DNA from 2 places in the Streptomyces sp. NPDC047982 genome. Region 1 is predicted to be linked to the other one. Evidence: riboswitches for the same ligand, from Rfam matches in the RefSeq annotation. Region 1 holds a riboswitch; the other holds the start of a gene.
What was found. A riboswitch is a leader RNA that binds a small molecule or an ion and turns the genes downstream of it on or off. The one in region 1 is predicted to bind glycine.

Region 1 (7,113 bases):
GGGCCGCCGCCGCCGTGCGGGATGCAGAAGGTCTTGTGCAGGTTCAGGTGCGAGACGTCGCCGCCGAACCGGCCCGGCTTCGCGAGGCCGACCAGGGCGTTGAGGTTGGCGCCGTCCACGTAGACCTGACCACCGGCGTCGTGCACCTCTGCGCAGATGTCCGCGACGTGCTCCTCGAACACACCGTGCGTCGACGGGTAGGTGATCATGAGCACGGCGAGCTCGTCGCGGTGCTTCTCGATCTTGGCGCGCAGGTCCTCGACGTCGACCTCGCCGTCGTCGGCGGTCTTCACCACGACGACCTTCATGCCGGCCATCACCGCGCTGGCGGCGTTGGTGCCGTGCGCGGAGGACGGAATGAGACAGACGGTCCGCTGGTCGTCACCGTTGGCCCGGTGGTAGGCGCGCACGGCCAGCAGGCCCGCGAACTCTCCCTGCGAGCCGGCGTTCGGCTGGATCGACACCGTGTCGTAGCCGGTGACCTCGGCGAGGCGCTCCTCCAGCTCACGGATGAGGGTGAGGAAGCCCTGCGCCTGGTCGACCGGGGCGAAGGGGTGCAGCGCACCGAACTCGGGCCAGGTGATCGGCTCCATCTCGGTCGTCGCGTTCAGCTTCATGGTGCAGGAGCCGAGCGGGATCATGCCGCGGTCCAGGGCGTAGTCCCGGTCGGCGAGCCCGCGCAGGTAGCGCAGCATGGCTGTCTCGGAACGGTGCTGGTGGAAGACCGGGTGCGTGAGGAACTCGCCGGTTCGCAGCAGGTCCTCGGGCAGCGCGTCGGCGGCCTCGGCGTCCAGCGCGTCGATGTCGCCCTCGGCGCCGAAGGCGGCCCAGACGGCGGCGATCTGCGCACGCGTGGTGGTCTCGTCGCAGGCGACGGACACCAGGTCCGCGTCGACGAGCCGCAGGTTGACCCCGCGCTCGCGGGCACCGGCCACGACGTCGGCGGCCCTGCCCGGGACGCGCACGGTGAGGGTGTCGAAGTAGCTGTCGGTCACGACGTCGGCACCGGAGGCGCGCAGCCCTGCGGCGAGGACCGTCGCGTAGCGGTGGGTGCGCCGGGCGATCAGCCGCAGGCCGTCGGGGCCGTGGTAGACGGCGTACATCCCGGCCATCACGGCGAGCAGCACCTGTGCGGTGCAGATGTTGCTGGTGGCCTTCTCGCGGCGGATGTGCTGCTCGCGGGTCTGGAGGGCCAGCCGGTACGCCTTGTTGCCGTCCGCGTCGACGGAGACGCCGACGAGGCGTCCCGGCAGGCTGCGGGCGAACTTCTCGCGTACGGCCATGTAGCCGGCGTGCGGTCCCCCGAAGCCCATGGGGACGCCGAAGCGCTGCGTGGTGCCGACGGCGATGTCGGCGCCCAGCTCGCCCGGCGAGGTGAGCAGCGTGAGGGCCAGCAGGTCGGCGGCGACGGTGACGACCGCGCCGAGTCCGTGGGCCTGCTCGATGACGCGCCGGGGGTCGCGTACCGTGCCGGACGCGCCCGGGTACTGCAGGAGGACGCCGAAGACGCCCCGCTCGGCGACTTCGGCGGGGATGCCGTCGGTGAGGTCGGCGACGACGACCTCCACACCGGTCGGTTCGGCGCGGGTTTCGATGACGGCGATCGTCTGCGGCAGGGCGTCGGCGTCGACCAGGAAGACGCCGTCCTTGACCTTGCCGACCCGCCGCGAGAGCGCCATCGCCTCGGCGGCCGCGGTGCCCTCGTCGAGCAGGGATGCGCCGGAGGTGGGCAGCCCGGTGAGGTCGGCGACCATGGTCTGGAAGTTGAGCAGCGCCTCCAGCCGACCCTGCGAGATCTCCGGCTGGTACGGCGTGTAGGCCGTGTACCAGGCGGGGTTCTCCATGACGTTGCGGAGGATCACCGGCGGCGTGAAGGTGCCGTAGTAGCCGAGCCCGATCATCGGGGCCAGCACCTGGTTGCGGTCGGCCAGGGCGCGCAGCTCGGCAAGGACCTCGGCCTCGGTGCGAGCGTCCGGCAGGCCGAGCGCCTCGGCGCTCTTGATGACGTCGGGCACCGCGGCCGCGGTCAGCTCGTCCAGCGATCCGTAACCGACCTGGGCGAGCATCTTCGACTGTGCCTCGGCATCGGGACCGATGTGGCGCTGTTCGAACGGAATGCCCTGCTCCAGCTGGGAGAGCGGACTGCGACGGGGGGTCATGGTGGAGGCCTCCTGGTCTGTCACGACCTGCGAGGGGCACCGCGGCGCGGGTGCCCGAACGGCCTCCCCCTCTGTCATCGCGACCTGAGAGCTTCACCGGCGTGCCTGGGGCACACCGGCTTTCACCGTCGGTGAGGAAGGGAACCGAACCGGCACTCGGCCGCACGGGACCCGCCCTGCTTTCCAGAGTGACCTCGTCCGTGCGGTACGGGGGCCTGAGAGATTCCGGGGAGGATTTGCTCCTTCGGCGCCTCCGGATCGGTTCCGGAGGCTCTCCCGCACGGGGTCAGCGGCCGTCACCAGCCTACCAGCGGGGTTCGTGACGGAGTTCTCGAGTGGCCAACCCCTCGATTGTGCCTTTCCGTAGTGCTTGTGGAGTAGCCAGTGCTTGTGGAGTAGCCGCGACCAGTGGGAGGGATCGTGCAGACCGACATCGATCCGCGCAGCCTGATCGGCCGCAAGGCGTTCGACCGCAAGGGCACCAAGATCGGAACCGTGGACGAGGTGTACCTCGACGACGCGACCGGCGTGCCCGAGTGGGCGGCCGTACGCACCGGACTCTTCAGCCGGGACGCGTTCGTCCCGCTGGAACCCAGCGAATTCGTGGAGGACACACTCCGCGTCCCCTTCGACCGCGCACTGATCAAGGAAGCGCCCGACTTCGGTGTCGGCCGCCACCTCTCACCGGACCAGGAGCTTCAGCTCTACCGGCACTACGGCCTCGACTCCTCGGCCGGGGAGACCTCCGCGGACAGTGACTTCGGGAAGCTGGCGGGCCAGGAGGAGTAGTCCGCCGGATCGCGCACGAGTGGCATCGGCTCGGCCGGCCGCAGCTCCGGGTCGTCGGTCCGGAACGTCCGCACCCGCCCGGGCGCCGACCCCGGTTCCTCGAACCGGACCGTCACCCGGCCGAGCCCGCTGCCCTGCACCCAGCCATGGCCGTAGGTGTCGTGGTGGACGTCGTGGCCGGCGGGCCAGCCCCTGGCCGCGAGCCGTTCGGCGGTCTCCGGCGTCTCCTCGGGCGCACCGGCCACCGCACCGTCCGGCTCGTACCCCTCTTCCGCGTCCGTACCGGCCGTGTCCTCGGCGGCGGCCCGCTCACCGGCGGCTTGGGCGAACAGGTCCTCCTGGGTGTAGTCGGCGAGGCCCGTGACCCCCACCCCCAGGAGTCGCACGCCCCCGGTGGTGTCGACGGCCTCCAGGAGCCTCGCGGCGGCCTCCCGGACCACCGCGGGGTCGTCCGTGGGCCCGCGCAGCGTCTCGGACCTCGTGAGCGTGGAGAAGTCGTAGCGCCGCACCTTCAGCACCACCGTGCGCCCGGACCGTCCCGCTCCCCGCAGCCGCCGGACGCACCGGTCGGCCAGCCGCTCCACCTCCGTCCTGACCCGTACCCGATCGTGCAGGTCCGTGTCGAAGGTGTCCTCGACCGACACCGACTTCGCGTCGCGTTCGGCGACCACGGGCCGGTCGTCGTGCCCGAGGGCCATGCGGTACAACGACTCGCCATGCGCCTTGCCGAGCAGCCGTACGAGCTCCGCCTCGCCCGCCTCGGCCAGGTCGTCGACCGTCGTCATCCCGGCCCGGCGCAGATGGTCGGCCGTCGCGGGACCGACGCCGGGGAGGATCCGCACGGGCTTGGGCGCGAGCAGGGCCCGCTCCGTCCCCGGTTCGATGAGCCGCAGACCGTTCGGTTTCGCCTCCTCCGACGCGATCTTGGCCAGCATCTTGGACCCCGCGAGTCCGACCGAGCCGGTGAGCCCGGTGACGGCCTCGATGACCGCGCGCAGCTCCTTCCCGATCGCCAGCGCGCAGGCCGTGTCGTCGGCCACCCCGCCGGCTTCCAGGTCGACGAACGCCTCGTCCAGGCTGAGCGGTTCCACCAGCGGGGAGAGCCGTCTCAGGAGCTCCATCACCTGGTCACTGACCGCTCGGTACAGATGGAAGCGGGGCACCAGATAGGCCGCGTTGGGCGCCAGGCGCCGCGCCTGCGCCATGGGCATCGCCGAGTGCACCCCGAAGCGCCGGGCCTCGTACGACGCGGTCGCGACGACCCCGCGCGGCCCCAGGCCACCCACCACGACCGGTTTGCCACGCAGGCTGGGCTTCGCCGCCTGCTCCGCGGAGGCGTAGAAGGCATCCATGTCGAGATGCAGGATGGTGGGCGCGGCTCTCACATCTTCCGATGCTGCCCCATGGCACTGACAATCGCCGTGTCCCGGTCCCCCGGCGCGGTCATCCGGCGCGGTTGCGCCGCCGTGCCAGTTCGTCCGTGGGATTGTTCCCGATCAGCGTCTCGCCGGTGTCCACCCGCTCGCCGTGCAGCTGCGACAGGGCGGCGTCGACGTCGTGCCACACCACACCCACGGCGATCCCGAAGACGCCCTGGCCGCCCTGGAGCAGGTCGACGACCTCGTCGGGCGAGGAACACTCGTAGACCGTGGCCCCGTCACTCATCAACGTCATCCGCTCCAGGTCCTGGAACCCCCGGGCTCGGAGGTGCTGCACCGTCGTGCGGATGTTCTGCAGGGCTACGCCCGTGTCCAGGAAGCGCTTCACGATCTTCAGCAGGACGACGTCGCGGAAGCTGTAGAGCCGCTGCGTGCCCGAGCCGTAGGCAGGGCGCACGCTCGGCTCGACCAGGCCCGTGCGCGCCCAGTAGTCGAGCTGCCGGTAAGTGATCCCTGCGGCTGCGCAGGCCGTCGGTCCCCGATAGCCGATGTCGTCGGCCGATGTCACTCCGCCCCCTGCCACCGCAGCCGGTTTCACCGATTGCCCGATGGTGTGGCCGGTCGTACTCCCCTGCTGCGGATACGGCCCACCGACTGCCGTACCGTCGCCGCTGCTTCTCACGCCGACCTCCGTCCTTGACCTGCCACCTCGAAGGTAGGCAGTCACTCGGGGTGCGTCAACGATCGCCACACTCGGCACGCCGAGTGATAATCACCCTGAGGGTGGTTTCCGTACCGTGCGAGCGGGAAGGGCTTGTCGGATGCGCTGTCGGCAGCCCCGCGGACGGTTACGGACTGACGGCTACTGGCTGCTGGTGCCGAAGTCCTCCGGTGAGATCTGGTCGAGGAACTCGCGGAACTTCTCCACCTCGTCCTCCTGCTCGTCCGGAATGGCGATGCCCGCGTCGTCCAGCACGCCGTCGCTGCCGTAGATCGGCGTTCCGGTCCGCAGTGCGAGGGCTATGGCGTCGGAGGGGCGTGCGCTCACCTCGACCCCGCTGGCGAAGACCAGCTCCGCGTAGAAGACCCCCTCCCGCAGATCCGTGATGCGGACCTCCTTCAGCTCCTGTCCGACTGCCTGGAGCACATCCTTGAAGAGGTCGTGTGTCAGGGGCCTGGCCGGAGCCATGCCTTGCTGGGCGAACGCAATCGCGGTCGCCTCACCAGGACCGATCCAGATGGGGAGGAACCGGTCGCCTCCCACTTCACGCAGGAGCACGATCGGTTGATTGGAGGGCATCTCCACCCGGACACCCACAACGTCGAGCTCGTTCACACAGCAACCCTAGGACGTGCTCGGCAGGTTTGGGTAGTCGGGGCGACGACGTGGTCAGTGGAGGCGGACCCGCAGGGCGGTCTGCACCAGGGCGGAATGGAGTCGTACGGACAGTTCCGCGAGCTCTCTCGCCGTGGCCTCCGCATGGGCTCTGGTCTGCGGATTCCGGTGACGGCGCAGGGGTGCGACGACCTGCTCGACGAGCCCGGCCTCACGGTCGGCCGCCGCCCGCATGGCACGCAGGTGACGCGGTTCCAGACCGAACCGTCCCAGCTCCGCCACAAGCTTGGCGACGGTCACCATCTCGGCGTCGTAGCCACCCTCGGGGGTGGGCGTGACCAGACCGTACGACTCCCACTCGTCCAGGTCGCTCTCGGTGACCTCGGCGGCCGCGAGCAGCTCCGCACGGCCGATCCTGGCGGCCGTCGCCCGCCAGGGCTGCGCGTCCGGCTCTCCGTCGCCCGGATCCTTCAGGCTGCCGGAAGGCAGCGCGGGCTGCCCGCCGCGGGCGAGCGCGTCCAGATGCTCGCGGATGACCTTCAGCGGGAGGTAGTGGTCCCGCTGCATGCGGAGCACCTGCGCCAGTCGCTCCACATCGGCCGCGCGGAACTTGCGGTACCCGGAGGGAGTCCGCTGCGGTTCGACCAGTCCCTCGGCCTCCAGGAAGCGGATCTTGGAGATCGTGACCTCGGGAAACTCGTCCCGCAGCTGCAGGAGCACCGCGCCGATGCTCATCGGGCGGTCTTCGGCCGTGGCGGTGCCGTGACCGGCACCGCCCGTCGGTGTTCTCAGCATGGACCTTCCCTGACGGGTCAGACGCCCCGCTGGCTCGCGTAGAAGACCAGCCGGTACTTGCCGATCTGCACTTCGTCACCGTTCGACAGGGCGACGGAGTCGATGCGCTCACGGTTGACGTAGGTGCCGTTGAGGCTGCCCACGTCACCGACCGTAAAGCTGCCGTCGGGGCTCCGGCGGAACTCCACGTGCCGACGCGACACGGTCACGTCGTCGAGGAAGATGTCGCTCTGCGGGTGGCGGCCGGCCGTGGTCAGCTCACCGTCCAGCAGGAAGCGGCTCCCCGAATTCGGACCGCGCCGCACCACCAGGAGCGCCGAGCCGAGCGGGAGGGCGTCGACGGCGGCCTGTGCCTCGGGCGAGAGGGAGGGCAGGGCAGTCTGCCCGGTGGTCTCCGAGTCGTACGCCTCCAGACCTGAGATGGAGATGGTCGATGTCGTCTCCGAGGCACGCTCGGGGATTCCGCCCCTCAGCGGCGCACCGCAGTGGGAGCAGAAACGACTGTCCTCGGCATTGCGATGACCGCACCTCGTGCAGACCGGCATGGCCGAACCCTCCTGCCCCTGACCGGACCCTCCACCTGTACCCGAGGTCGACGGTTCTGCGAAACCTATGCGGCCGGCACCGGAGGGGTCAACGGACGACGCGCCGGAGG
Region 2 (7,113 bases), on a different contig from region 1:
GTCGTAGAACGGACGGGAGTTGGCGCGCAGCCACATCGCGACCGGGTCGTACTCGTCGGACATCGCGACGGTGGAGACGGGCAGACCCTCCGGAACCGCGGCGACCGACTGCCGCATCATCGCGCGCACCGCGTCGACGGACGGCCGGCTCGTGTCGTACAGGTCGAGGCCGATGGCGAGGTACGCCGTCCCGAGCGCGGGCTGCACCCAGGCGCGGCGCAGCGAGCGGATCGCGGGAGTGCGGTGGGCGTTCTGCGCGAGCAGGGCGTAGAACTGCGGGATCTCGATGGCCGGCTCGGTGAGCCGGAGCGGACCGGCGGGCATCCGCTCCAGGCCGGTGGCGATCCGGCGCAGGTCCAGCCAGGGGATGCCGACGCCGCCGCCGGGGGCGTGCGGGTTGAGCCAGATGCCCCAGCGGTCGGGGAACAGGGCGCGGGCGATGTCGAGGCCGGTGACCACCTCATGGGCCCGGGTCCAGCCGCTGGCCGAGAGCTCCTGGGCGGAGGTCACGCAGGGGGCGTAGCCGAGGCCGTCGATCTCCATGTTTCCGTACTGGGCGTCGGGCGAACCCGCCTGGCCGTTCCAGAGAAGCATCCAGACGCGGCCGTTCGCGAGTGTCTGGAGCAACGCCTCGTACGCGTCGTAGCGCCCGGGCGTCACTTGGCGCAGCATGTGCTCGACCTGCCCGGCCGCCGCGGTGCCTGACGCACTCACTGGTTCCGCCCCTCTTCGATCCACTGTGCCGGCCCACCGCTCCCGGGGCACCCGGGCGCGGCATGATGCCGTCACACCCGCCATGAAACCAGCTTATGTGCCGGTCCTGACACCGACTTGACGCCTCGGGCCGGGAAGGTGGTCCGCGGCGTGCGCGGTGAGCGGTCCGCCCACCGCGCGTCCCGCACTGGCGTTCGCTACCGCGGGACGCGCTGGTAGAACGGACGGATCCGCTCCCGCATCCAGTCCCCGACCGGGTCCTGCGCCACGTCGAGCAGGACCAGGTTGACCGGCCAGGGCACCGTCACGCGGCCGAGCGCGCGGCCCAGCGCGTCCATCGGGGCGTCGCGCGCGGCCTCGTCCCAGGCGGCGAACTCGACGCCGATGAAGAGGACGGGGTCGCCGCCCTCGATGCTGGCCAGCGTGCGGCGGGCGGTGAGCACGACGCCGCTCTCCTCGAATTCCCCGGCGGCGGCGGAGAGGAAGTCGACAGGCTCCTCCTGCCAGTCCGGCTCGTACAGGCGGACCCGGCCTCCGGTGGCCGGTCCGTCCAGCGGGGTGCGTCCGGAGCGGCAGAGCTCGGCCACGGCGGGCGGCGGGAGCGGCATCCCGACCACGCCGCCGGGGTTCACGGCGATGCCGAGCTGCGGGGGCAGGCCGCGGGCGAATTCGACGGCGGGGGCGACGGTGTAGGACATCCGGTCGCCGACGCAGCCGAGGAACTGCTCTTCGGAGCTGAAGACGGGGACGTACGCGGCTCCGTCGATCTCCAGCGTCGGCAGGTCGAGGTCCGTGGAGTCGGGGCCGCCGCCGCCCGGCAGCGGCACCCATACGTGGCTGCGCCCGAGCACCTCGACGAGGCGCCCGCCGGCCTCCGCGACTCCCACCGAGGCCATCAGCACCTCTTCGAGCTCGTTGGCCGGCCATCCGCCCTGCGGATGGGACTGGACCTGCGCCGGAATGTCCACTGCTTCCCCTTCTTTCCCGAGCTCCTGCCCGAGCCTTCCGGCAGAAGGTTACGACCTGGGGCGGCAGGGCGGATCAGGGAGCGTCGTCGTGCGGCTTCGATCGCGAGGTGCAGGGGGGAGTCGATGCGGCGCGGAGGGGGTCTCCCCCAGGTCGAGCGAAGCCGGGACCCCGGGGAGGACCGACGGCGACGCGGCAAGCGCAGTCGCGGGGCGGCGCCGGCCCGCCCCCTGCCGTCCCGAGGTCGTCAGCGTCCCTCCCGGAGGTCGTCCGGGCCCGCTCCGGGCTCCGTGAACGTGATGTGGTCCAGCAGCCCCGCCGCCTCCCGGTCCAGGAGCACCGCCGAGGCGCAGCCGGACGGCAGCAGCCCCTTCTCGGCGTCCCGCAGCAGCCGGCCCACGGCCCTGCGGTGCCGGGCGAACGCGTACCCGGAAACGCCCCGGCCGCGTTCTCGCTGTCCCTCGCGCGCGGTCCGCGGCGTGACGTCGAGCAGGAGCAGGTGGAGGTCCCGGCCCCGGCGCCGTGCGTCACGGGCCAGCCAGCGGCGTACCCATGCCTGCGTTCCGCAGTCGTGCACGACGACGGACTCGCCCGAGCGCAGCGCCCGCCGCAGCCCCGCATAGTGGGCGAGGCGGACGAGAGGGCGGTAGAGGGCGTACGGAAGCAGGCGGGGCATCAGCCGCGCCCAGCGGTCCCGGGTGTCCTGCGAATCGATGGCGCGGACCGTGGCCGCGCGCCGGATGAGGGTGGATTTGCCGCTGCCGGGCAGCCCGGAGACCACCACCACGTCGCCCGCCGCGAAGCACAGGCCGCGCGGGGTGTGTCCGCCGCGTCGCCGCAGGTCGCGCACGACCGGCTCGGGACGGCCGAGCGCCGCCCCGGCCGAGGCCCCGGCCTGCGCGGGCATCGCGCCGTGCGCGGCCCCCGCGGTCGTCGCGTACCGCCGTGACGTCATCGCCCGCCCCCCTGTCGGATGTCCGCCCATGGCCGAAGTGTAAAGAAGTGGTAATGCGACACAACCGTCCACGCCGTTGAACTGCCCCGGGGACCGGGGCTCCACTCCGGCGCGATGCGTGCGATGATGGCCCGGCCAACTGCATACAGGCCGTTTGAATCCGCGCGGGAGAGTTCCGGTTCACCGCGTGGGCCGGGCGCCGAAGGAGCAAGTTCCTCCCTTGAATCTCTCAGGCCCCGTACCGCGCGGATGAGGCAGATCTGAAAAGCGGGCCGCTCGGCGGCTCCACCCAAGGTGCAAGCCGAACCGGACCCTTCCGGGGCTTTCGGCGAACCTCTCAGGTTCCGATGACAGATGGGGAGGGATCGTCCTCGCCGTCGTGCCCCCGGGAGCCACACCATGACCACCGCACCCCGCCGTACAGCCCACCCGTCTCCCACCACCACCCTGTCCGAAGGCGCTTCGCGCCACAGCCCCATTCAGGCCCTGCACCGTTCGCTGGGCGCGACCATGACCGACTTCGCGGGCTGGGACATGCCGCTGCGGTACGCCAGCGAGCGCGACGAGCACAACGCGGTCCGTACCAAGGCCGGCCTCTTCGACCTGTCGCACATGGGTGAGATCACCGTCACCGGCCCCGGTGCGGTGGACTTCCTGAACTTCGCGCTGGTCGGCAACATCGGCACCGTCGCCGTCGGCCGCGCCCGTTACACCATGATCTGCGCCGAGGACGGCGGCATCCTCGACGACCTGATCGTGTACCGGCTGGGCGAGGCCGAGTACATGGTCGTCGCCAACGCGGGCAACGCCCAGATCGTGCTGGACGCGCTCACCGCGCGGGCCGAGGGCTTCGACGCCGAGGTGCGCGACGACCGCGACGCGTACGCGCTGCTCGCCGTGCAGGGCCCCGCCTCCTCGGCCATCCTGGCCTCGGTCACCGACGCCGATCTGGACGGTCTGAAGTACTACGCCGGGCTGCCGGGCACGGTCGCCGGTGTCCCCGCGCTGATCGCCCGTACCGGCTACACCGGCGAGGACGGCTTCGAACTGTTCGTCGCGCCCGAGCACGCCGAGCAGCTGTGGAAGGCCCTCACCGAGGCGGGCGCCCCGCACGGCCTGGTCCCGTGCGGACTCTCCTGCCGCGACACGCTGCGCCTGGAGGCGGGCATGCCGCTCTACGGCCACGAGCTGACCACCGCGCTGACCCCGTTCGACGCCGGTCTCGGCCGGGTCGTGAAGTTCGAGAAGGAGGGCGACTTCGTCGGCCGCGAGGCCCTGAAGGCCGCCGCCGAGCGCGCCGAGACCGCCCCGCCCCGCAAGCTCGTCGGGCTGGTCGCCGAGGGCCGCCGGGTGCCGCGCGCCGGCTACCGCGTGGTCGTCGGCGGCGAGGTCGTCGGCGAGGTGACCTCGGGCGCCCCGTCGCCCACGCTCGGCAAGCCGATCGCCATCGCGTACGTCGACGTCGCCCACGCCACGCCCGGCGCCGAGGGCGTCGGAGTGGACATCCGGGGCAACCACGAGCCGTACCAGGTCGTGGCACTGCCGTTCTACAAGCGCCGGAAGTGACGCCCGTCCGCGGTGCCGGAAGAGGTCCCGGCGCCGCGAGCGGCCTCCGCACGCCCAAAAGTGACGTAATCGCGTCTCATACCGTAAGACCACCGTTCATCAGCACTCCCCCGCGTACAGGAGAATTCAGGTCATGAGCAACCCCCAGCAGCTGCGTTACAGCAAGGAGCACGAGTGGCTGTCGGCCGCCGAGGACGGTGTCGCCACGATCGGCATCACCGAGTTCGCCGCCAACGCGCTCGGTGACGTCGTCTACGCGCAGCTCCCCGAGGTCGGCGACACGGTGACCGCGGGCGAGACCTGCGGCGAACTGGAGTCGACCAAGTCGGTGAGCGACCTGTACTCGCCGGTGACCGGCGAGGTCACCGCCGCGAACCAGGACGTCGTGGACGACCCGTCGCTGGTGAACTCCGCTCCCTTCGAAGGCGGCTGGCTGTTCAAGGTACGTGTCGCGGAGGAGCCGAAGGACCTGCTCTCCGCCGACGAGTACACCGAGTTCTCCGGCAACTGAGACCCCAAGGGACCACCTGATGTCGCTTCTCAACTCCTCCCTCCACGAGCTGGACCCGGACGTCGCCGCCGCCGTCGACGCCGAGCTCCACCGCCAGCAGTCCACCCTCGAGATGATCGCCTCGGAGAACTTCGCTCCGGTCGCGGTCATGGAGGCCCAGGGCTCCGTACTCACCAACAAGTACGCCGAGGGCTACCCCGGCCGCCGTTACTACGGCGGCTGCGAGCACGTCGACGTCGTCGAGCAGATCGCCATCGACCGGATCAAGGCGCTGTTCGGCGCCGAGGCCGCGAACGTCCAGCCGCACTCGGGAGCGCAGGCCAACGCCGCCGCGATGTTCGCGCTGCTGAAGCCGGGCGACACGATCATGGGCCTGAACCTGGCCCACGGCGGTCACCTGACCCACGGCATGAAGATCAACTTCTCCGGCAAGCTCTACAACGTGGTCCCGTACCACGTGGACGACACCGGCCTCGTGGACATGGCCGAGGTCGAGCGCCTGGCCAAGGAGGCCAAGCCGAAGCTGATCGTCGCCGGCTGGTCCGCCTACCCCCGTCAGCTGGACTTCGCCGCCTTCCGCCGGATCGCGGACGAGGTCGGCGCGTACCTGATGGTCGACATGGCGCACTTCGCCGGGCTGGTGGCGGCGGGCCTGCACCCCAACCCGGTGCCGCACGCCCATGTCGTCACGACCACCACGCACAAGACCCTCGGCGGTCCGCGCGGCGGCGTCATCCTGTCGACGCAGGAGCTGGCCAAGAAGATCAACTCGGCGGTCTTCCCGGGTCAGCAGGGCGGTCCGCTGGAGCACGTGATCGCGGCCAAGGCGGTCTCGTTCAAGGTCGCGGCGACCGAGGAGTTCAAGGAGCGCCAGCGGCGCACGCTGGAGGGTGCCCGCATCCTCGCCGAGCGCCTGGTCCAGCCGGACGTCACCGAGGTCGGTGTCTCCGTGCTGTCCGGCGGCACGGACGTCCACCTGGTCCTCGTCGACCTGCGCGACTCCGAGCTGGACGGCCAGCAGGCCGAGGACCGGCTGCACGAGATCGGCATCACCGTCAACCGGAACGCCGTCCCGAACGACCCGCGGCCGCCGATGGTCACCTCGGGTCTGCGGATCGGCACGCCGGCCCTGGCCACCCGCGGTTTCGGGACCGAGGACTTCACCGAGGTGGCGGAGATCATCGCCGCCGCGCTCAAGCCGTCGTACGACGCCGACGCCCTGAAGGCCCGTGTCGTCGCGCTGGCCGAGAAGTTCCCGCTGTACCCCGGCCTGAAGTAGGCCGCGCGCGGACCGTGTCCCGGAACGGTCCGGGACACGGTCCGTCGTCTCTCGGACGGGGCACCGCGCACACTGGGCAGTGGGCAGTGGGCATGGTGCCCCGTCCCCCGGGCCCTGCCCTCCGCTCTTGCCCGGCCCCGTCCCCTGTTCTTCCCCGACCACCCTGCTCTTCGGGCCGACCGGCCCGTACGCGCACCACCGGCGGACAACGGCGTCTACCAACCCTGAGGAGTACCCGTGGCCATCTCGGTCTTCGACCTGTTCTCGATCGGCATCGGCCCGTCCAGCTCCCATACGGTCGGCCCGATGCGCGCCGCCCGTATGTTCGCGCGCCGGCTGAAGAACGAGGGGCTGATCGCCCACACCACCTCGATACGGGCGGAGCTGTACGGCTCGCTCGGCGCGACCGGCCACGGCCACGGCACTCCGAAGGCCGTCCTGCTCGGTCTGGAGGGCGATTCGCCCCGGACCGTCGACGTGGAGACCGCCGACGAGCGGGTCGAGCACATCCGCTCCACCGGCCGGATCAACCTGCTCGGCATGCACGAGATCGACTTCGACGCCGACGAGCAACTGGTCCTGCACCGACGCAAGGCCCTCCCCTACCACGCCAACGGCATGACGATCCTCGCCTTCGACCGCGACGGTGCGACGCTGCTGGAGAAGACGTACTACTCGGTCGGCGGCGGCTTCGTCGTGGACGAGGACGCGGTAGGCGCAGACCGGATCGTCCTCGACGACACGGTGCTGAAGCACCCCTTCCGCACCGGCGACGAACTGCTGCGGCTGTCCCGTGAGACCGGTCTGTCCATCTCCTCGCTGATGCTGGAGAACGAGAAGGCGTGGCGCACCGAGGACGAGATCCGCTCGGGTCTGCTCGGCATCTGGCACGTCATGCAGGCGTGCGTCTCACGCGGCATGTCCCGTGAGGGCATCCTGCCCGGCGGCCTCAAGGTCCGCCGCCGCGCCGCGACCACCGCCCGCCAGTTGCGCGCCGAGGGCGATCCCCAGGCCCACGCAATGGAGTGGATCACCCTCTACGCCATGGCGGTCAACGAGGAGAACGCCGCGGGCGGCCGGGTCGTGACGGCGCCGACCAACGGCGCCGCCGGGATCATTCCG

Region 2: it holds a riboswitch for glycine, as region 1 does, so the genes downstream of both, gcvT (glycine cleavage system aminomethyltransferase GcvT) here and gcvP (aminomethyl-transferring glycine dehydrogenase) in region 1, are expected to answer to the same signal.

The regions. Positions count from the first base shown of each region.
Region 1 is NZ_JBIDBS010000018.1:164,915-172,027, forward strand. Features, by position in the region: gene gcvP (aminomethyl-transferring glycine dehydrogenase) at 1-2,159, opposite strand, end outside; glycine riboswitch at 2,353-2,448, opposite strand; gene ACGF2V_RS22630 (PRC-barrel domain-containing protein) at 2,580-2,948, shown strand; gene ACGF2V_RS22635 (DNA polymerase IV) at 2,873-4,333, opposite strand; gene ACGF2V_RS22640 (MerR family transcriptional regulator) at 4,392-5,009, opposite strand; gene ACGF2V_RS22645 (bifunctional nuclease family protein) at 5,190-5,663, opposite strand; gene ACGF2V_RS22650 (MerR family transcriptional regulator) at 5,718-6,458, opposite strand; gene ACGF2V_RS22655 (FHA domain-containing protein) at 6,476-7,113, opposite strand, start outside.
Region 2 is NZ_JBIDBS010000009.1:211,331-218,443, reverse strand. Features, by position in the region: gene ACGF2V_RS14165 (enhanced serine sensitivity protein SseB C-terminal domain-containing protein) at 1-714, opposite strand, end outside; gene ACGF2V_RS14160 (enhanced serine sensitivity protein SseB) at 912-1,682, opposite strand; gene ACGF2V_RS14155 (AAA family ATPase) at 1,928-2,635, opposite strand; glycine riboswitch at 2,791-2,889, shown strand; gene gcvT (glycine cleavage system aminomethyltransferase GcvT) at 3,035-4,201, shown strand; gene gcvH (glycine cleavage system protein GcvH) at 4,335-4,712, shown strand; gene glyA (serine hydroxymethyltransferase) at 4,732-5,991, shown strand; gene ACGF2V_RS14135 (L-serine ammonia-lyase) at 6,229-7,113, shown strand, end outside.